DNA from 4 places in the Citrobacter koseri ATCC BAA-895 genome. Region 2 is predicted to be linked to each of the others. Evidence: predicted binding sites of a transcription regulator. Region 2 holds the regulator's gene; each other region holds the start of a gene.

Evidence for each region. Region 2 encodes CRP, which controls carbon source genes, mostly activating them, when cyclic AMP is high. Its sites were predicted from a motif close to ATGTGANNNNNNTCACAT; they were not measured.
Region 1: CKO_RS16370 (YjcB family protein) is a predicted target of CRP. The motif match lies at 3,214-3,231, and genes of this name have one in related genera.
Region 3: hpt (hypoxanthine phosphoribosyltransferase) is a predicted target of CRP. The motif match lies at 2,759-2,776, and genes of this name have one in related genera.
Region 4: cdd (cytidine deaminase) is a predicted target of CRP. The motif match lies at 2,443-2,460, and genes of this name have one in related genera.

Annotation. Positions count from the first base shown of each region.
Region 1 covers NC_009792.1:3,555,580-3,560,681, reverse strand. The annotation lists gene fecA (TonB-dependent Fe(3+) dicitrate receptor FecA) at 1-1,076, opposite strand, end outside; gene fecR (ferric citrate uptake sigma factor regulator FecR) at 1,174-2,130, opposite strand; gene fecI (ferric citrate uptake sigma factor FecI) at 2,127-2,645, opposite strand; gene CKO_RS16370 (YjcB family protein) at 2,802-3,083, opposite strand; gene CKO_RS16365 (EAL domain-containing protein) at 3,660-5,102, shown strand, end outside.
Region 2 covers NC_009792.1:4,375,261-4,380,362, reverse strand. The annotation lists gene CKO_RS20390 (YccS/YhfK family putative transporter) at 1-1,746, opposite strand, end outside; gene crp (cAMP-activated global transcriptional regulator CRP) at 1,798-2,430, opposite strand; gene CKO_RS20375 (OsmC family protein) at 2,738-3,142, shown strand; gene CKO_RS20370 (phosphoribulokinase) at 3,292-4,161, opposite strand; gene CKO_RS20365 (YheU family protein) at 4,215-4,433, opposite strand; gene CKO_RS20360 (hydrolase) at 4,430-5,102, opposite strand, start outside.
Region 3 covers NC_009792.1:3,007,707-3,012,808, reverse strand. The annotation lists gene cueO (multicopper oxidase CueO) at 1-216, shown strand, start outside; gene CKO_RS13875 (glucose/quinate/shikimate family membrane-bound PQQ-dependent dehydrogenase) at 308-2,698, opposite strand; gene hpt (hypoxanthine phosphoribosyltransferase) at 2,904-3,440, shown strand; gene can (carbonate dehydratase) at 3,527-4,189, opposite strand; gene CKO_RS13855 (ABC transporter ATP-binding protein) at 4,422-5,102, shown strand, end outside.
Region 4 covers NC_009792.1:618,150-623,251, reverse strand. The annotation lists gene mhbT (3-hydroxybenzoate transporter MhbT) at 1-134, opposite strand, end outside; gene CKO_RS02825 (LysR substrate-binding domain-containing protein) at 261-1,169, shown strand; gene CKO_RS02820 (CidA/LrgA family protein) at 1,299-1,697, shown strand; gene CKO_RS02815 (CidB/LrgB family autolysis modulator) at 1,694-2,389, shown strand; gene cdd (cytidine deaminase) at 2,519-3,403, shown strand; gene sanA (outer membrane permeability protein SanA) at 3,570-4,289, shown strand; gene CKO_RS02800 (DUF2542 family protein) at 4,292-4,531, shown strand; gene mglC (galactose/methyl galactoside ABC transporter permease MglC) at 4,591-5,102, opposite strand, start outside.

The DNA of each region.
Region 1 (5,102 bases), 820 kb from region 2:
GGGCGCGTGGACTGCCAGCGATCGGCGTCGTAGTCGGCGCGGGACAGGCCGCCGGGCATATCGGCGTGACCGTCATAGTATTGCAGCAGGCTATTGAAGGTGTGTACCTCGTCAGGCGCATATTTGCTTTTCAGCATCACGTCGTCGATACGGGTGTTGCTGTGTTCGCGCCAGTCGCTGCCGCGCGTGCCGGAGTAGAGCAGGGCCGTGCCGAAACCGTTATCCGCCGTTCCGCCTACCATCAGGTTGTGCGTCTCTTTTGGATTGTTTTGCGACGAGGTGGGGCTGAGTTGCCCTTCAACGCCGGCTTCAATACCGAAATCCTGCGGAATCGCGCGGGTCACGAAGTTCACCACGCCGCCCACGCTTTGCGGCCCATAGCGCACCGCGCCGCCGCCGCGCACCACGTCAACGGCATCCATATTGCCCAGAGAGACCGGCGCGAGCGACAGCTGCGGCTGACCGTATGGCGCAAAAGGTACGGGGATGCCGTCCATCAATACCGTCGAGCGGCTGGCCAGGCGTGGATTAAGACCGCGAATACCGAAGTTCATTGCCAGGTCATGGCTGCCGGTGCCGTTGTTTTCCGGGGCGTTGACGCCGGGGATACGGTTCAGCGCTTCGCGCATGGTCGTCGCGCCGGTTTTGGTGAAATCATCCCGACGGATAACGTCACGCGCGCCGGCATGTTCGAACACGTCGTTTTCCCGGGCTTCACCCAGCCAGTCGCCGACTACGGTCAACGAGTCCTCGCTGGCAACCGGGGCGGCTTCCAGCGTCCAGGTGTTATCGCCTAACGATTTTTCCTGTAGGCCGCTCCCCTTTAGCAGCGTGCGCAGGCCATCTTCAAGCGCGTAGTCGCCGTGCAGTCCGTCGCTGTGTTTGCCCCGCGTGAGCGAAGCATCCACTGACATAATAATGCCGCTGCGGGCAGCGTATTGATTAAGTGCTTTGTCTAAGTCTCCGGCGGCAATATCGAACTGCGTGGCAAATGCAGGCAGTGAAGCCAGTCCGGCAAGCGGAAGCAGGCTTAAACGAATCGCCATCACCAGAGGTGCTGTGTTATGAAAGGCCATCACGTCTCCATCATCATTTCTTTATTTGTATTCAGTTATGAAGTCGAACGAGCGGGGCAAAAGGGACAATAAAAATGATAATTTTTTTCGTTATCGTTTAAATGGCGGGAGACAGCGTGACCCAGTAGCGCGTAACAAACTGAATTTTCACAGGAAGCGTTTTCGCGATCGCATTCAGTACGGCATCGGTGTTGCCGAGTGGGAACGTCCCTGTCAGGCGTAATCCGGCAACGGCCGGGTCGCAACGCAGTATGCCGTGTCGGTAGCGCGAGAGCGTGGCGATGACGTCGCCCAGAGGTTTGTCGCTGAAACTTAACACGCCTTGCGTCCAGCTTGCAGACTCGTCATTTAATGATGCGACGTCGCCAAACTGCGAGGCGCTGAAGCGCACCGTTTCACCTTGCTGAATAACCCGTTTTTGTTGCGGATCTCCGGCGAGAATCGCTTCGACGGCATGTTGTCGGACGCTAAGGACGGTTTCATCGCCGTCCTGGCGCACGGTAAATTCCGTACCCAATGCGGTGAGCTGGCCCTGGCGCGTCTGTACACGAAACGGGCGTTGCAGCGCGTCTTTTCCGGTGGTAATGGCGATCTCGCCGTACCAGAGCTGGATCTGGCGCTGGCTACCGTCAAATCGCACGTTAACCGCGCTGTCGGTATTCAGCGAAAGCAACGTGCCATCCTCCAGCGTCTGCTGGCGAGTCTGCCCCCGGGCGGTACGATAATCAGCACGCAGACCTTCGCCCAACTCCGATCGCCAGAGCTGCCAGCTGCCGCCCGCGCAGACCAGCAACAGCAACCCTTTCAGTACGTGGCGGCGCGTCAGGCGGCTGTCTTTCAGCGTGTGGCTGGCGAGTTTGCCGGGGACGCTGCTCATCTGGCAGCGCAGGTTTTCGACCTGCTGCCAGGCCCATTGATTATCCTGATCTTGTTCATACCACTGCTGCCAGCGCGCTTCCTGCTGGGGGCTTACGCGCTCCCCGCTTAAAACGGCATACCAGTGTGAGGCTGAACGTAGCGCCTGGCGGCGGGCATCGGTGAGGGAGGTTTTCACAGATCATGCTCCAGGCGGAACAGCAGGCAGTGTTCCGTGGCTTTCGCGACGTACTTTTTCACCGAACTGACGGAAACATTCAGACGTTGCGCGATGTCGCTGTAGGTCAGCCCGTCAAGCTGAGAAAGCAGGAAGGCCGTTCTCGCTTTGGCGCTCAACCCGTCCAGCATCCTGTCGACAAGTTGCAGCGTTTCGAGATGCGACTGCTTTTCTTCAGCGGAAGGTGCCAGCGTTTCGGGTAACTGCGCAAGCATCTCCAGATACGCTTTTTCCAGCGCATTGCGGCGGAAAAGGTCGATCATCACCCGTTTGGCGACGGTGCAGAGAAACGACTTTGGGTCGCGAATCGCCGTCAGAGATTCACCGTTAATAATACGCAGGAAGGTGTCCTGGGCGACGTCGTCGGCGTCGAACGCCGACTGTAACTTTCGCGCCAGCCAGTGCGTCAGCCAGCCGTGATGCGCGCGATACAGCGATTCAAACGTTAAAGGAGCGCACTGAACTGGAGTCGGCATAGAGGAAAAGTATCAAAAGTTAATCATCACGGCGGGGATGTTAATATGAGAATAGTTCTCATTACAATAAATGATACGGCGATTTTGGCGGGAGAAAGGTTAACTGGCTGTTTTTGAGAGAATAAAAAAGCCTCCGGGCGGAGGCTTATATCAGCATCAGGTCAACACCATCGGCCACTCTGGCGGGGTATGGCTCATGGCTTCCACCATCACGGCTTCTATATTGTTCCAGATTGCGGAGACATCCATCAGAGTGATGCCGAGTAACCCGGTTGCAAACCAGCAGGCCGATACGACGCCAAGGCCGCTACTGATCACCGCGAGTCCGATATAGTCGGATTTACGAAAGCGAATATTGAGCGTGCTGGCTAAAAACATGAGCACAGCGCTCAGCAGTTGCCAGCGGAGAAGAACCACGCCAGTGGTTATGGTAGCCATGAAACATTTCCTCTGAGAATAGCAGGTGCCCTGGACAGCGCGGCGTTGCTCACGGAAGGCGTGGTACACTCTGGCTATCGACGGGCATGACATCGACACTGAATGAAACAACGTTTCTGTTTCATCATTTTTGTGAACTATATCACAATAAATTGTTTGTTAGCCAGTGCAGGGCACCCTTTTTTGTGCGCTTTATAACCACAAATTAAATATGGGTATCTGAAGGGGGCTATACCGGAAGATTATGGGACTGGTTATTGAAGATGTATTTTTATTACCATTTTATTAGCGCCGGAAAATTAACCAGCCTGGAAATTTAACTTAATTTTTCTGCATTAATCGGAAAAAACCCTGGAAAATTCTTACTCCTTTTGGATTAGAATATTCCCTAATAAAAATAAGCATAACTTTAAGTTTGCCTTACGGGAAAATATTATCGTCATCCGTCAATATCAGACTTTTACCAGGAAAAGTCTGTTGCTAATGTCGCTTAATTCATGCAACGTAATCACCTGTTTGTTATAGCATCCGCCTTGATGATGACAGGCACAGACAATTCAGGGATACAGGGCCGAAATGAATCATAGCGCGCAACGAAAGTTGCTGAGATTCCTTGGAACAATCATGGTGGTATTACTCCCCGTGATGCTGGCGCTATGGTTTGCCCACATGCGGGCGGTGTCTGAAACCCGTAATCAACTGCACTCTTTTGCCGAGCTGGCATTAGAAAAAACGGAACTGGTTGTCCAGCAGGTGGAGCTGGCCCGCGACGCGATACAGCAGTATCAGGGAAAAGCCTGTACTCCTGCGCATCAAAAACGAATGCAGGATATTATTCGTGGTCGTCTGTATATCAGCGAGTTAATTTATGCGCAAGACGATCATTTTTTATGCTCTACGGTAATGGCGCCTGCCAGTCCTTATATTATCCCTGCCGCAGATTATAAACGAGAACCAGACGTTTCTATTTATTACTATCGTGATACGCCATTCTTTGCTGGCTACAAAATGACGTATATGCAAAGAGGGCACTATGTCGCGGTAATAAACCCGTTGTCTTACAGCGAGGTGATGTCAGACGATCCGACTCTGGCCTGGGGCGTATATGACACGGTGACGAACTCCTTTTTCTCCGTGAGCGAACAGGCAAACGTCGAGCAATTATTACCGTTACTGCACCGTGATGAATCTACCTTTCAGCAAAATAATCGCTTCTATACCATTGCCCATTCAGAAAAACGTCCGATCGCGATAATTGTTTCCACTGATAACGCGCGTTTCTATCAGAACCTGTACCATCAGGCGACGTTAACGCTGCCGTTAGGCATTATCTGTAGCATCATTGTGTTATTGATGTGGTCGCGTACGCGCGAGGAATATCATTCACCGCGCCGTTTGTTGCAGCGAGCGATCGATAAACGTCAACTGCGTCTTTATTATCAGCCCATTATTGATATTCAAAATGAAAAATGCGTGGGGGCGGAGGCGCTATTGCGCTGGCCTGGTTTTGAAGGGCAGGTGATGAGCCCGGCAGAGTTTATCCCGCTGGCTGAAAAAGAGGGGATGATTGCGCAGATTACCGATTACGTGGTGGAAGAAGTATTCAACGATCTGGGACATTTTCTCGCCTCGCAACCTCATCTTTATATCTCTATTAATCTCTCTGCTTCTGATTTCCACTCCTCCCGGCTTATCGCATTAATTGCGGAGAAAGCCCGTCAGCATTCCGTTCTTGCGCAACAAATTAAGGTGGAAGTGACGGAGCGCGGCTTTATTGACGTGCCGAAAACCACGCCGGTTATTCAGGCATTTCGTCAGGCGGGTTTTGAAGTGGCGATTGATGATTTTGGAACAGGGTACTCAAACCTGCACAACCTGTATTCATTGAATGTCGATATTCTGAAGATTGATAAATCCTTTATCGACACGCTGACCACCAATAGCACCAGCCATCTGATCGCGGAACATATCATCGAAATGGCGCAAAGTTTACACCTGAAGGCCATTGCCGAAGGCGTG
Region 2 (5,102 bases):
GTGCGTTACCCACAGTTTCATATCTTCCAGATAGTGCGTGTTAAACCCCGGTTCCTGCATCGCCTGATTCAGCGAGTTAAACAGCGTATTGTGCGCCTGGTTCACCCGCATTCGCTGGTACGCCAGCGGCGTTGGCTGCGGGTCGTTGCTGAGGATCAGCCGAATGGCCTCCTGGTCCGCTTCCAGCGCGTCGTGGGCATTCTTACGCAAAAGGCCGCTTTGCCACTGCGGCCAGAGCCAGACCATCCCGCCAAAAGCAATCAGGCAGCCAATGACCGTATCAATAAATCGCGGCACGATGAACTGTTCGCCGTTGAGCGTCAGCAGTTGCAGGGTATAGACCGCCGTCACCGTAAAGCCAACCGTCGCCCAGCCGTAGTTTTTGCGAATGGTCAGATAGCTCACCAGCGTAATGATCAGCATTAATGCCAGCGTGTAGCCTTCAGGAATGCGAAAGTGCAACGTGACGCCCGCCACCACCAGACCGGCCAGCGTACCCGCTGAACGGTGCAGAATGCGTACGCGCGTCGCGCCGTAGCCGTTTTGCGTGACGAACAGGATGGTCATCAGAATCCAGTACGGCTTGGGCAGATGTAAGGCGCTGCCCATCAGACTGGCGATACTTAACATGACGCTGATTCGCCCGGCGTTGCGCAGCGCGGGCGATTTAAACGATAAATAGCTTTTCAGCGCGGGCAGCAGCGGCAGGCGACGCTGTTTATCAGCCATCAGGTCGCGTGCGTACAGCGGACGCTGAGTGCGTAATACGCGGGCAATACGGCTAAAGTGCCAGTAGCAAAACTGCCCGACAGGGTTTTCCGGGTGCTGATTGGCGATTTTTTCCAGCGCGCCAGTCTGCTTCTCCATCGAAAAACGGCTGGGCAGACGGTGATACAGGATGTCATCCGCGATGATGCGCAGGCGGGCAGCGACGGTTTGCGCATTCCAGCGAATAACCTGTTCCGCGTGGCTGCGCTCCACCAGCTTCTGAACCTCCTCCGGCTGATGCAAACTAACGGAGATATGCTCCTGTAAGTCCAGCGCTTCCTGGAAGGCGCGCAGCAGGCGCTTGTAGTCATTATTGTGCTGGGCCGACAGCATGTGCATCTGCTGGTAACACTGGGTAATGAGATCTACCGCTTTCTGCTGGCGCACCAGCAGAGGCGGCAGCGCTTTTTCTGGATCGATATGCTGCGTGAGCAGGCTGTATTTGGCCTCGCAATAGTCGGCCAGCTCGCGATACAGCAGGCTGAGCGACTCGCGCAGCGGCTGTTCGCGCCACAGCCAGAACCAGAACCAGTTAAACAGCCCATACCATAGCGTGCCGAGCGCATAGATGAGCAGCGGCTCCCAGACCGGCATGTTCCCCGCCAGGCTTAGCGTGAAAATGGCGGCAATCAGTGAAGCGGGCAGCAGCCTTGCATGCAGCGGGCTGATTTCTGCCGTGACGCCGAGCAGCAGCGTCAGCCCGGTGAGGATCAGCGGCAGGGGGATGTCGCGCGCCAGCAGCAGTTGTGTAATCAGGCTGCATCCGGCAAACAGCGATCCGCCGATGATTAAGCGTTTGAAAAAGCGTTTATGCGGGGTATCAAGACCGGCAATATTGCAGCAGGCGGGAACGAGCGAGAACAGCAGTCCCAGGTGCAACTGGCCGATGATCAGGCCGATAGCCACAGGCAGGCACAGCACCAGCGTTTGCCGTAGTGCGTAGTTGATCTCAGGATGGTAAATCAGTCTTCGCCACATCGGTGCAAACAAAAATGGCGCATTACCCGGTAATGCGCCATTCCGACGGGATTAACGTGTGCCGTAGACGACGATGGTCTTACCGTGAGCGGAGATCAGATTCTGATCTTCGAGCATTTTCAGAATACGCCCCACGGTTTCACGGGAGCAGCCAACGATCTGGCCGATCTCCTGACGGGTGATTTTGATCTGCATGCCATCCGGGTGAGTCATCGCGTCAGGTTGTTTCGCCAGGTTCAGCAGGGTCTGAGCGATACGGCCCGTTACGTCGAGGAAGGCGAGGTTACCGACTTTCTCAGATGTCACTTGCAGACGGCGAGCCATCTGGGAAGACAGGCGCATCAGAATATCCGGGTTTACCTGGATCAACTGACGGAATTTCTTGTAAGAAATTTCAGCGACTTCACAGGCCGTTTTGGCACGTACCCAGGCACTGCGTTCCTGACCTTCTTCAAACAGGCCCAGTTCGCCAATAAAATCGCCCTGATTCAGATAAGAAAGGATCATTTCTTTCCCTTCTTCATCTTTGATCAACACTGCCACTGAGCCTTTAACGATGTAGTACAACGTTTCCGCTTTTTCACCCTGGTGAATCAGCGTGCTCTTCGATGGGTACTTATGAATGTGGCAATGAGACAAGAACCATTCGAGAGTCGGGTCTGTTTGCGGTTTGCCAAGCACCATGCGCGGTTATCCTCTGTTATAAGCTGTCTCCAGAGCCAGAACACGACACTGCCTCTGGGTTTGCAAAAATAGGTTTCCCGAATTCCTGGGAAGGGGGCTGTCGAAAATGTACTGCAGCCTGAATGTGATGTCCTCTGCATACATGCAGTACGTCAATGTATTACTGTAGCATCCCGACTGTTTTAGCATAGCTTTCGCCGTGTGTCTCCTGGTGTCTCGCTTCAGCATGACGCAGGTCGCCTTCCGTTGCGAGATTTGTTATGTGCGCGTAATCTGTCAGGAAAATTGACACATTGGAGTTCCGAATATGCAAGCGCGTGTAAAGTGGGTTGAAGGGTTAACCTTTCTGGGAGAGTCTGCCTCCGGCCACCAGGTTTTAATGGATGGCAACTCCGGTGATAAAGCGCCAAGCCCGATGGAAATGGTGCTGATGGCCGCAGGCGGTTGTAGCGCAATCGACGTGGTTTCTATTTTGCAGAAAGGGCGTCAGGATGTGACGAATTGCGAAGTGAAGCTGACGTCCGAACGTCGTGAAGAAGCGCCGCGCCTGTTTACGCATATCAATCTGCATTTCATTGTGACCGGCAATGACCTGAAAGACGCGGCGGTTGCGCGGGCGGTCGATCTTTCGGCTGAGAAGTATTGCTCAGTGGCGCTGATGCTAGAAAAAGCGGTGAATATTACCCATTCGTATGAAGTGATTGCGGCGTGATGCCGGTTGCCTGATGGCGCTTCGCTTATCAGGCCTACGAATTCGCACCCTGTAGGCCGGATAAGGCGCCAGCCGCCATCCGGCATATATCAAACGCACCCTGTAGGCCGGATAAGGCGTCAGCCGCCATCCGGCAAACATCGAACAGATTATTCGATCTTCTTCCCTTCCATCAGTCGCTGAACCAGCGGCAACATGATCAGCTCCATCGCCAGCCCCATTTTGCCGCCCGGCACCACGAGCGTATTGATATGGGAAATAAACGACCCCTGCAACATCGCCAGCAGCCACGGGAAATCAATCCCTTCCAGATTTCTGAAATGAATGACCACAAAACTTTCGTCCAGCGAAGGAATGCCTTTCGCGGCGAAGGGATTGGAAGTGTCAACGGTGGGCACGCGCTGGAAGTTAATGTGGGTGCGGGAAAACTGCGGCGTAATGAAATTAATGTAGTCATCCATTGAGCGGACAACGGAATCCATCACCGCCTCGCGGGAGTGGCCGCGCTCGCTGGTATCGCGAATCAGTTTTTGAATCCACTCCAGGTTGACGATCGGCACCACGCCGACCAGCAGATCGACATGACGCGCGACATCATGCTGCGGCGTTACCACGCCGCCGTGCAGCCCTTCGTAAAACAGCACATCGGTGGGTTCCGGCAGCGGCTGCCACGGGGTAAACGTCCCTGGCACCTGATTCCACGGCACGGCCTCATCGTAGGTATGAAGATACTTACGCGCCTGGCCTTTGCCCGTCTGTCCGTATTCAATAAAGGTTTGTTCCAGCAGGCTGAAGTCGTTGGCTTCAGGGCCGAAATAGCTGATATGCCGCCCGGCGTCGCGCGCTTTGCGGATCGCCATGTCCATTTCGGGGCGTGTGTAACGATGAAAACTGTCGCCTTCCACCTCGGCTGCGCGCAGATTTAACTGCGCGAAAATTTTTCGAAACGCGAGGCTGGTGGTCGTGGTCCCCGCGCCGCTGGACCCTGTTACCGCAATCACCGGATGTTTGGCAGACATAACAACTCCATGAATCAACAAAAGTTTTAGTATAGTCGGCCGTCAGCGGCGGATTATTCGCGAAACTGTTCACGCGGCATAATGTTGACCGTCTCGTGCAGTTCAGACCACACCAGAACAGCTTCTCCGCACTGTAGCTGTCGTTTGACGTCGGCGACCTTTTGCTCAAGCGAACGTTCATGTTCACCATAATCGGTGCCTTCACGCAACACAAAGCTTTCGATCAAATTGTCCAGCGTCTCAGAAGACAGCTCTTGCCAGGGGATCATCATGATGACGCCTCCAGATACGTTGTCAGCCAGTCGGGAATCCGCGACTCCAGCCACATTTCCGGGCGACGCAGCGTCCCGCCGATAAATCCAACATGCCCGCCATGCTCGGTGAGCTGATACTCCACCAGCGGCGGCAGATTTTCCGGTTTCGGGATCACATGATGATCCATAAACGGATCGTCTTTCGCGTGGATGATGAGCGTCGGTTTGGCGATCTGGTTGAGCATCGGCATGGCGCTACATTGACGATAATAGTCTATCGCGTCGGCAAAGCCGTGAATTTTCGCGGTGATCAGATCGTCAAATTCACGGAGCCGGCGCACGGATTTGAGCTGCGCCAGATTAATCGGCAGTGTGCCGGGGTATGCCGCCAGCTTGCGCGCGGCGTTGGCCTTCAGCAGATTGAGCAGATAGCGCTGATAAACGCGGGAAAACCCTTTTTCCATATGATAGCTGCACGCTTCCAGCACAAAGGGAGCGGAAACGATGACCGCCGCGTCAATTGGGATCTCGCGGCCTTCTTTCGCCAGCAGACACGCCAGCATATTTCCGCCGAGCGAATAGCCGACGGCGGCGGTGGGGACGGCGCCAAACTCACGCTGTAGCCAGTGTAAAAACCAGGTGCCGTCTTCCGTTTCGCCGGAGTGATAAATGCGGTTCAGCCGGTTC
Region 3 (5,102 bases), 1.4 Mb from region 2:
CATATTCATGGTACGCAGTTCCGCATCCTGTCGGAAAACGGCAGCGCTCCGGCGGCGCATCGCGCAGGCTGGAAGGATACGGTGCGGGTTGAAGGCGGGATCAGCGAGGTGCTGGTGAAGTTTGATCACGATGCATCGCAAGAACATGCTTACATGGCGCACTGCCATCTGCTGGAGCATGAAGATACAGGCATGATGCTTGGCTTTACGGTATAAACATGCCGGATGGCGCTGGCGCTTATCCGGCCTACAGTAAAGTGAGCATCCTGTAGGCCGGATAAGGCGAAGCCGCCATCCGGCATAAACGTTACTGCGCGTCGTCAGGCAGAGCGTACGCGACAATATAGTCGCCCATCTTCGTCCCGAACGAACCGTGACCCCCGGCGGAAATCACGACGTACTGCTTACCGTTGACTTCATACGTCATCGGCGTTGCCTGACCGCCTGCGGGCAGACGGCCTTCCCACAGTTTTTCACCATTGCTCATGTTGTAAGCGCGCAGGTAGTTATCTGCGGTCGCGGCAATAAACAGCACGTTGCCAGCGGTAGAGATTGGGCCGCCCAGCATTGGCATCCCCATATTGAACGGCACTTTAAACGGCATCGGGAACGGCATGCTGTCCTGCGGCGTACCAATACGTTTTTTCCAGACAACTTCGTTGGTTTTCAGATCCAGCGCGGAGATGTAACCCCAGGCAGGCTGTTTACACGGTAGACCAAACGGCGACAGGAACGGGTTCAGCGTCACGCCATACGGTACGCCATACTGCGGCTGAATACCCGATTCCGAACCGGTGCCTTTGGCATCTTCCGGCGGCTCCATCGGATTACCCGGGCCGCGTGGGATCAGTTTAGAGACAAACGGCAGCGCCATCGGGTTGGCAATCGCCACCTGACGGTTCGGATCGACGGAAATGCCGCCCCATTCGAACATACCGAGGTTGCCCGGGAAGACCAACGTGCCTTTTTCTGATGGCGGGGTAAAGATCCCTTCATAACGCATCTGGTGGAACATCACGCGGCACACCAGCTGATCGAACATGGTGGCGCCCCACATATCCGCACCGGTCAAGTCTTTCGTCGGACGGAAGCTCAAATCAGAGAACGGCTGCGTTTTGGTGACGTAATCCCCTTTGGCCGCGCCCTGCGGCACCGGTTTTTCCGGGGCAGGCACCACAAGTTGACCATTGCGACGGTCCAGCACGAAAATATTGCCGGTTTTTGCCGGAGCGTAGATGACCGGAACGGTTTGCCCTTTCACGGTGATATCCGCCAGCGTCGGCTGGGACGGCATATCCATATCCCACAGATCGTGATGAACGGTCTGATAGCTCCAGGCCAGTTTACCGGTCGTTGCATTGAGCGCCAGGATCGAGCTGGCATAGCGCTCCTGCTCTGGCGTACGGTTGCCGCCCCAGATATCCGGGGTGGTGACGCCCATCGGCAGATAGACCAGATCCAGCTTTGCGTCATACGCGGCTGGCGCCCAGGAGTTTGGCGAGTTTGGCGTGAAGTGGTGCTCATCCGACGGGATCGCGTTCGGGTCTTTCGCACCGGGATCGAATGCCCACAGCAGTTTACCGCTGTTCACGTCAAAGCCGCGAATAACCCCGGACGGCTCGCGGGTAGAGAAGTTATCGGTGACGGCGCCTGCAATGACGATCACCTTGTCGGTCACGATCGGCGGTGACGTGGGTTCATACATGCCCGGCGTAGTGACCGGCATATTGGTTTGCAGGTTCAGAATGCCGTTGTTGGCAAAGGATTCGCACAGCTTGCCGTTGTCTGCGTTGAGGGCGAAAATACGGCCATCGTTCACCGGCAGAATAATGCGGCGTGGGCAGTCTGAAACGACATCCGGCGAGGCGTTATCGGCCGTGGCTTCATGATAGGAGACGCCACGACAGGTGACATGCTGGAAGCTGGGATCGGTATTGAGTTGCGGGTCGAAATGCCACTTCTCTTTCCCGCTCGCCGCGTCCAGCGCGAACAAACGCTGGTGGGCGGTACACAGATACAGCGTATTGCCGACTTTAATCGGGGTCACTTCGTTGGTGATTTCACCCGGATCGTTCGGCTGCTTCAGATCGCCGGTACGGAACACCCACGCCTCTTTCAGGTTGTGGACGTTATCAGCAGTGATCTGCTTCAGCGGAGAGTAGCGCTGCCCTTCCTGATTGCGGCCATAGGCAGGCCAGTCCTGGTCCGCAACCGGAGAGATCGGTTCGGCAGGCACCGCGTCCGCGCTTAGCGTACCGTTGATCTCTTGCGGGTCGTTGAAGCCAGCCCAGGTGAGGATGCCGCCGCTTATCAGCAGGGCAACCACCAGTGCGCTGACAGCGCCGCTGGAAGGGACGCTCAGGCGATGCCAGACAAACGGTAAAATCAGCCAGATGCCGAAGAAGACCAGAATGTCGCTACGCGGGGTTAGCGCCCAGAAGTCGAAGCCGACTTCCCACACGCCCCAGATCATAGTGGCGAGGAGCAGGGCGGCATACAGCCACAGCGCGGAACGCTTGCTGCGCCATAATAGCCCGGCGACGCCAAGCATGACGATGCCCGCAATCGGGTAGTACCAGGAGCCGCCGATGGCGACCAGCCAGCCGCCGCCGATCAGCAGATACAGCCCGCAGAGTGCAGCGAAGAGGGCTGTCAGCGTCACGAGAAGCCGTGGCGCTTTTGCGTTGTTATTTGCCATAAAAAGATACCATCTCAATTTGTTAATTTTTTAGTAGCAATTAATTATAGGATTTAACAAGTGTGATCGTCATCACAAAATGAGCTTTATTAACAGATGCCGCGAATAAATACTTTTGCTGGTATACTGCGTGCCTTGCGCTTCGATGCTGTCTTATCAAGAGCAGGCATGAAGTGATTTGTTTTTAAATCATATGGTTAGAGATATGAAACATACTGTAGAAGTAATGATCCCCGAAGCGGAGATCAAAGCGCGCATTGCCGAACTGGGTCGTCAAATTACTGAACGTTATAAAGACAGCGGCAGTGACATGGTGCTGGTAGGTCTGCTGCGTGGCTCATTTATGTTTATGGCGGATCTGTGCCGTGAGGTACAGGTGTCTCATGAAGTCGATTTTATGACCGCCTCCAGCTACGGTAGCGGCATGTCCACCACTCGCGATGTGAAAATTCTCAAAGACCTGGATGAAGATATCCGTGGCAAGGATGTGCTGATTGTCGAAGATATTATCGATTCCGGGAATACGCTGTCGAAAGTGCGGGAAATCCTGAGCCTGCGTGAGCCAAAGTCTCTGGCGATTTGTACGCTGCTGGATAAGCCGTCTCGCCGTGAGGTTGACGTCCCGGTTGAGTTTATCGGTTTCTCGATCCCGGATGAGTTCGTTGTGGGTTACGGCATTGACTATGCCCAGCGTTATCGCCATCTGCCGTATGTTGGTAAAGTGGTGCTGCTGGACGAGTAAGAACGTTGTGCCGGATGGCGCTACAGGTGCTATGTCCGTAGAAATGTAGGCCGGGTAAGGCGTAGCCGCCACCCGGCAATACACGTTTACTTGTGGTTAATATGCTTTTTGCTGAGGTTTGAAACCCCCCGACGATAGCGCTGTTCCAGCGTTTCACGGTTGGTCGCCGTGACTTCCAGATCGCGCAGCAGGCCGTCGTGAATACCGTAGGCCCAGCCGTGAATCGTCACTTTCTGACCGCGTTTCCACGCGGACTGCATGATGGTTGAGTGGCCCAGGTTGTATACCTGTTCCATCACGTTCAGCTCGCACAGGGTATCGATTCGACGCTCCTGCGGCATTTCTCCGAGTAATGAGCTATGTTTGAACCAGATATCGCGAATGTGCAGCAACCAGTTGTTAATTAACCCCAGTTCCGGGTTTTCAACAGCCGCCTGGACGCCGCCACAACCGTAGTGACCACAAATAATAATGTGTTCAACTTCCAGTACATCGACGGCATACTGCACCACGGAGAGGCAGTTGAGATCGGTGTGAATGACCAGGTTGGCAACATTGCGGTGAACAAATAATTCGCCCGGCTCAAGGCCGGTTAAACGTTCTGCGGGAACGCGGCTGTCGGAACATCCAATCCATAGAAAGCGCGGTTTTTGCGCTTGCGCCAGTTTCTCAAAAAATCCGGGATCCTCTTCCACCAGCATTTTTGACCATAGTGCATTGTTGCTGATGAGTGTATCTATGTCTTTCATGGAGGTTAACGACCTGTAACCAAATAAGTGCGTTGGGCTAATATAGGGCAACTCCGGGATTATTTAAACCATATACTCGTCATTCTTCACGTTGCAGGTGCGTTGGCTTCCTCGCTCACCCCGGTCACTTACTGGTGTAAGCTTCCGGGGATTCACTGCGTTGCCGCCTTCCTGCAACTCGAATTATTTAGAGTGTAAATAAAGTGTAAGAACGTAAGGTAAGTAAAAATTCATGACCATTGCACTGGAACTTCAGCAACTTAAAAAAACGTATCCGGGCGGCGTTCAGGCGCTCCGTGGGATCGATTTGCAGGTTGAGGCGGGTGATTTTTATGCGCTTCTGGGGCCAAACGGGGCGGGGAAATCAACCACCATTGGCATTATCAGCTCGCTGGTTAACAAAACCTCCGGGCGCGTCTGCGTCTTTGGTTACGACCTTGAAAAAGATGTGGTCAACGCCAAACGCCAGCTTGGCCTGGTGCCGCAGGAATTTAACTTCAACCCGTTTGAAACCGTCCAGCAGATCGTCGTCAATCAGGCGGGGTACTACGGCGTTGAGCGTAAAGAAGCCGTTGCGCGCAGCGAAAAGTACCTGAAACAACTCGATCTGTGGGAAAAACGTAACGAACGCGCGCGTATGCTCTCCGGCGGGATGAAGCGTCGTTTGATGATCGCCAGGGCGCTGATGCATGAGCCGAAACTGTTGATTCTGGATGAACCCACCGCAGGGGTGGATATTGAACTTCGCCGCTCAATGTGGGGCTTTTTGAAGGATTTAAACGACAAAGGCACCACGATTATCCTGACGACGCACTATCTTGAAGAAGCGGAAATGCTGTGTCGCAACATCGGTATCATTCAGCACGGCGCGCTGGTGGAAAACACCTCGATGAAAAATCTGCTCTCTAAGCTG
Region 4 (5,102 bases), 960 kb from region 2:
GCAATAAAGCCAATTGCGGCCGTATCAAAACCGTCGAGCATTACCACCAGAAAGCAGCAGATGATAACGCGCCACTGCATTTTGCCGACGGGGGCGGCGTCAATCAGTGCTTGTAGATCACGTCGTTGAGTCATAGTGAATGCCTCGGTGCAGGTAAGGTAGATGTCATTTTTGTTTTTTGTATGTTGCAAGTTTGTAATCATGGCGATGAAATGTACAATGGCATTTCGGGCAGAGGCATAACCTGGGGGTTATATCAAATGGCGAATTGGGCGCAAAAATTGAAGCTGCACCACCTGCAAATGCTGGTCGCGCTGGGGGAACAAGGGAATCTGACCCACGTTGCGCGAATGATGAACATCACCCAGCCCGCGCTGTCGAAGTGGCTGTCACAGCTTGAAGATGAGATCGGAATCACGCTTTTTGAACGCCACAGCAAGGGGTTACGCCCTTCAGAAGGGGGCAAGCTGTTGCTCCAGCATGCGCAGCGGCTCATCAACGATATGGAACGTTCGCAGTATGAGATCGCGCGCTTTAAGCAAGGTGGGCTGGTGGGAAGCCTGAAAATCGGCTGTTCACCGGTCGCGACAGACTGCGTGTCGCAGGCGATCCTCTGCCTGCTCAATGAGATGCCGACGCTGCACCTGAATATTGAAGAGAAAGTCATGACCCCGCTTTTACACGATCTGCTCGCCGGGTCGCTGGACGTGGTGGTAGGCCGCGTGGGCGGTCGGGCGCTCCAGCTGCCGTTAAATTATCAGGTGCTCTACACCGAACCGGTCTGCTTTGTCGCCCGCCCCCATCATCCTCTGGCCTCACACGCCACGCTTTCCTGGAACGACCTCGCCCACTGGCGCTGGATTGTCTGGCCGACCGGTACGCCAATTCGCATCAGCATTGATAACGCCCTGGTGGACAACGGCGTGATGCTGCCGGAAAACACCATCGAATCCGCCTCGATGAACGTCAGCACCAATTTGCTGCAAAGCAGCGATATGATCTCTATTCTTTCTCTACGCCTGGCGCAACGCTATGCCAGCCAGGGCCAGTTGGCTATCTTAAACCTGCCGAAAATAGAACAGAAAGGAAGCGTGGGCATGTTCTGGCGCAAGAACGAGACCCCTTCTCTCGCGTTGAGCCGTTTTCTGCATTTTCTGGCGCAGGTTTAGCGCGGGCAACGGGGCGTTGCCCGATGTTCCCGTTGTCTATTTCCACTATGCTCAGAATTCATGATGTGATCGGTAGCACGTTTTAAAGTTTAATTGTATGATGAATCTGTTTCATCAAGGGCTTTTACCATGAGTAAATCACTGAATATCATCTGGCAGTATTTACGCGCATTTGTACTGATATATGCCTGTTTGTATGCGGGTATTTTCATTGCATCGCTGCTTCCTATCACGATTCCCGGCAGCATCATCGGCATGTTGATTCTGTTTGTTTTACTGGCGCTACAAATTCTGCCAGCGAAGTGGGTAAACCCGGGATGCTATGTCCTGATCCGTTACATGGCGCTGCTGTTTGTGCCGATTGGCGTCGGCGTCATGCAGTACTTCGATTTGCTGCGCGCGCAGTTTGGCCCGGTGGTGGTCTCCTGTGCGATCAGTACGCTGGTTGTTTTCCTGGTCGTGAGCTGGAGTTCGCATATCGTACACGGTGAACGAAAAGTGTTAGGGCAGAAAGGATCGAAAAAATGATGTCGTATATCTGGTGGTCGTTACCCCTGACGCTAGCGGTCTTTTTCGCCGCCCGCAAACTGGCTGCGCGCTTTAAGATGCCGTTGCTTAACCCGTTGCTGGTTGCCATGGTGGTCATCATCCCGTTTCTGATGCTGACCGGCATTCCTTACGATCACTATTTCAAAGGCAGCGAGGTGCTCAACGACCTGCTGCAACCCGCCGTCGTGGCGCTGGCGTACCCTTTATATGAACAACTGCACCAAATCCGCGCCCGCTGGAAATCCATCATCACGATCTGCTTCGTCGGCAGCGTGGTCGCCATGGTGACCGGAACCACTGTCGCCTTACTGATGGGCGCCACGCCGGAAATCGCCGCATCGGTATTACCGAAATCGGTCACAACCCCAATCGCAATGGCGGTGGGCGGCAGCATCGGCGGCATCCCCGCCATTAGCGCCGTCTGCGTTATTTTCGTCGGGATACTGGGCGCCGTATTTGGTCATACCCTGCTCAACCTCATGCGTATCCGTACCAAAGCCGCACGCGGTCTGGCAATGGGAACCGCCTCGCACGCCCTGGGCACTGCGCGCTGCGCCGAGCTGGATTACCAGGAAGGGGCGTTCAGTTCGCTGGCGCTGGTGATCTGCGGGATCATCACCTCGCTGCTGGCGCCGTTTCTCTTCCCGATTATTCTGGCGGTAGCGGGTTAAAATTTGCGATGCGTCGCGCATTTTTAATTTAAGTTTCACAAGTTGCAATCACAATGAGATTTGGATCACATATAAAGCCGTAACAGCTCCGTAAACTACGATTCCATTACATTGTTATGAGGCAACGCCATGCATCCACGTTTTCAAACTGCTTTTGGCCAACTTGCGGATAATCTGCAATCAGCGCTGGCGCCGATTCTGGCAGATGAGCATTTTCCCGCCATGCTGACTGCGGAGCAGGTCTCGACGCTTAAGCGTGAATCGGGGCTGGACGAAGACGCGCTGGCTTTCGCGCTCCTGCCGCTGGCTGCCGCCTGCGCACGCACCGACCTTTCCCACTTCAACGTTGGCGCTATCGCGCGCGGCATCAGTGGAACCTGGTATTTCGGTGGGAATATGGAGTTCCTGGGCGCGACGATGCAGCAAACCGTTCATGCCGAGCAAAGCGCGATCGGCCATGCCTGGCTGCGCGGTGAAAAAGGGCTCGCCGCCATTACGGTTAACTACACCCCTTGCGGTCATTGCCGTCAGTTTATGAACGAACTGAACAGCGGCCTGGATCTGCGTATCCACCTGCCGGGGCGCGTACCGCATACCTTACGCGACTATCTGCCTGACGCTTTCGGCCCGAAAGACCTGGAGATCAAAACGCTGCTGATGGACGAGCAGGATCACGGTTTCGCGCTGGAGGGCGACGCGCTGACTCAGGCAGCGATTGCCGCCGCCAATAAATGTCATATGCCTTACAGCTACTCCCCAAGCGGCGTGGCGCTGGAATGCAAAGACGGGCGTATTTTCACCGGCAGCTATGCCGAGAACGCCGCCTTTAACCCTACGCTGCCGCCTTTGCAGGGCGCACTGAATCTGCTGAACCTGAACGGGTATGACTATCCAGATATTCAGCGCGCAATTCTGGCGGAGAAAGCCGACGCGCCGTTAATCCAGTGGGACGCCACCGCCGCCACGCTGAAAGCATTAGGCTGCAATAATATCGACCGCGTACTGCTGGGTTAAGCCCTGGAACACGCAATGTGCGTAGGCCCGATAAGCGCAGCGCCATCGGGCAACATGCAAATGGCAAGAATGTCTAAAATCCCCCCAATCAGACTGCTGTTTCTTGCGCTTCGACAGCGGGTACAGTAGCCTGATTGAAATTTCATCCCTTTATCGAGTTCTCTGCATGTTAAAGCGCGTGTTTTACAGCCTGTTAGTCCTGATCGGCTTGCTGCTGTTGACTGTGCTTGGTCTCGACAGATGGATGAGCTGGAAAACCGCGCCCTATATTTACGACGAATTACAGGATCTCCCCTACCGCCAGGTGGGAGTAGTATTAGGCACCGCAAAATACTATCGCACCGGCGTCATTAATCAGTATTACCGCTACCGCATTCAGGGCGCGTTAAACGCCTACAACAGCGGCAAAGTCAATTATCTGCTGCTCAGCGGCGATAACGCGCTGCAAAGCTATAACGAACCGATGACGATGCGTAAGGATCTGATCGCCGGGGGCGTTGATCCTGCCGACATCGTGCTCGATTATGCCGGTTTTCGCACGCTGGACTCCATTGTGCGCACGCGCAAAGTGTTTGATACCAACGACTTCATCATCATTACCCAGCGTTTCCACTGTGAACGCGCGCTGTTTATTGCGCTGCATATGGGAATTCAGGCTCAGTGCTATGCGGTGCCGTCGCCAAAAGATATGTTAACGGTACGCGTACGTGAATTTGGCGCCCGATTCGGCGCGCTGGCAGACCTCTATATTTTCAAACGGGAACCTCGCTTCTTAGGCCCGTTAGTTCCCATTCCAACAATGCATCAGGTGCCGGATGACGCCCAGGGCTACCCGGCAGTAACGCCTGAGCAATTGCTGGAACTGCAAAAGAAACAAGGAAAATAAGCGTGGAAGGGAAAACGATCTTTGTGGTCATCGCCGTCCTGATGGTGATGCTGTTTAGCTTACGGGAAGCCTACAAAGGCTGGCGCTCTGGCGCCGTGGATAAAATCGTCAGGAACGCCCGCGAACCCGTATACGCCTACCGTGCAGAAACCCCTCTCCTTTACTGGAGCTACATCGGGTTATATCTGTGCATGTCGGTTTGTACGCTCGCCGCAGGCATTTATTTTCTGTTCTTTAGATAACGCGCAGAAACAAAAAAGCCCGAAACAGTTGCCTGCTTCGGGCTTTTTCATGCCGGTAATTACTTCTTACGGGCGTATTTCAGCGAGTCCAGCGCCACCGCGAAGATAATGATGCCGCCTTTAATGATGTACTGCCAGTAAGGGTTCACGCCGATATAGGTCAGACCGTAGTTGATGACGGTAAAGATAATCACACCGGTCACAACGCCGAATACCGTCCCGACGCCGCCGCTAAACGACACGCCGCCGACCACGCAGGCGGCAATCGCATCCAGCTCATACATAAAGCCGAGGTTGTTGGTCGCAGAACCGATACGCCCCGCTTCCAGCAAACCGCCGAATGCGTAGAACACACCGGACAACGCATAGATCATCAGCAGGTTCAGCCCCACGTTAACGCCGGACACTTTTGCCGCTTCCGGGTTGCCGCCGATAGCGAAAATGTTCTTACCGAAACGGGTTTTATTCCACAGGATCCAGACAAACGCCACCGCAATCAGCGCATAGAAGGTAATGTAGGAGAGCCGGAAACTGCCCAGCGCAATAAAGCCCTGCGCAAACGTCGAGAACC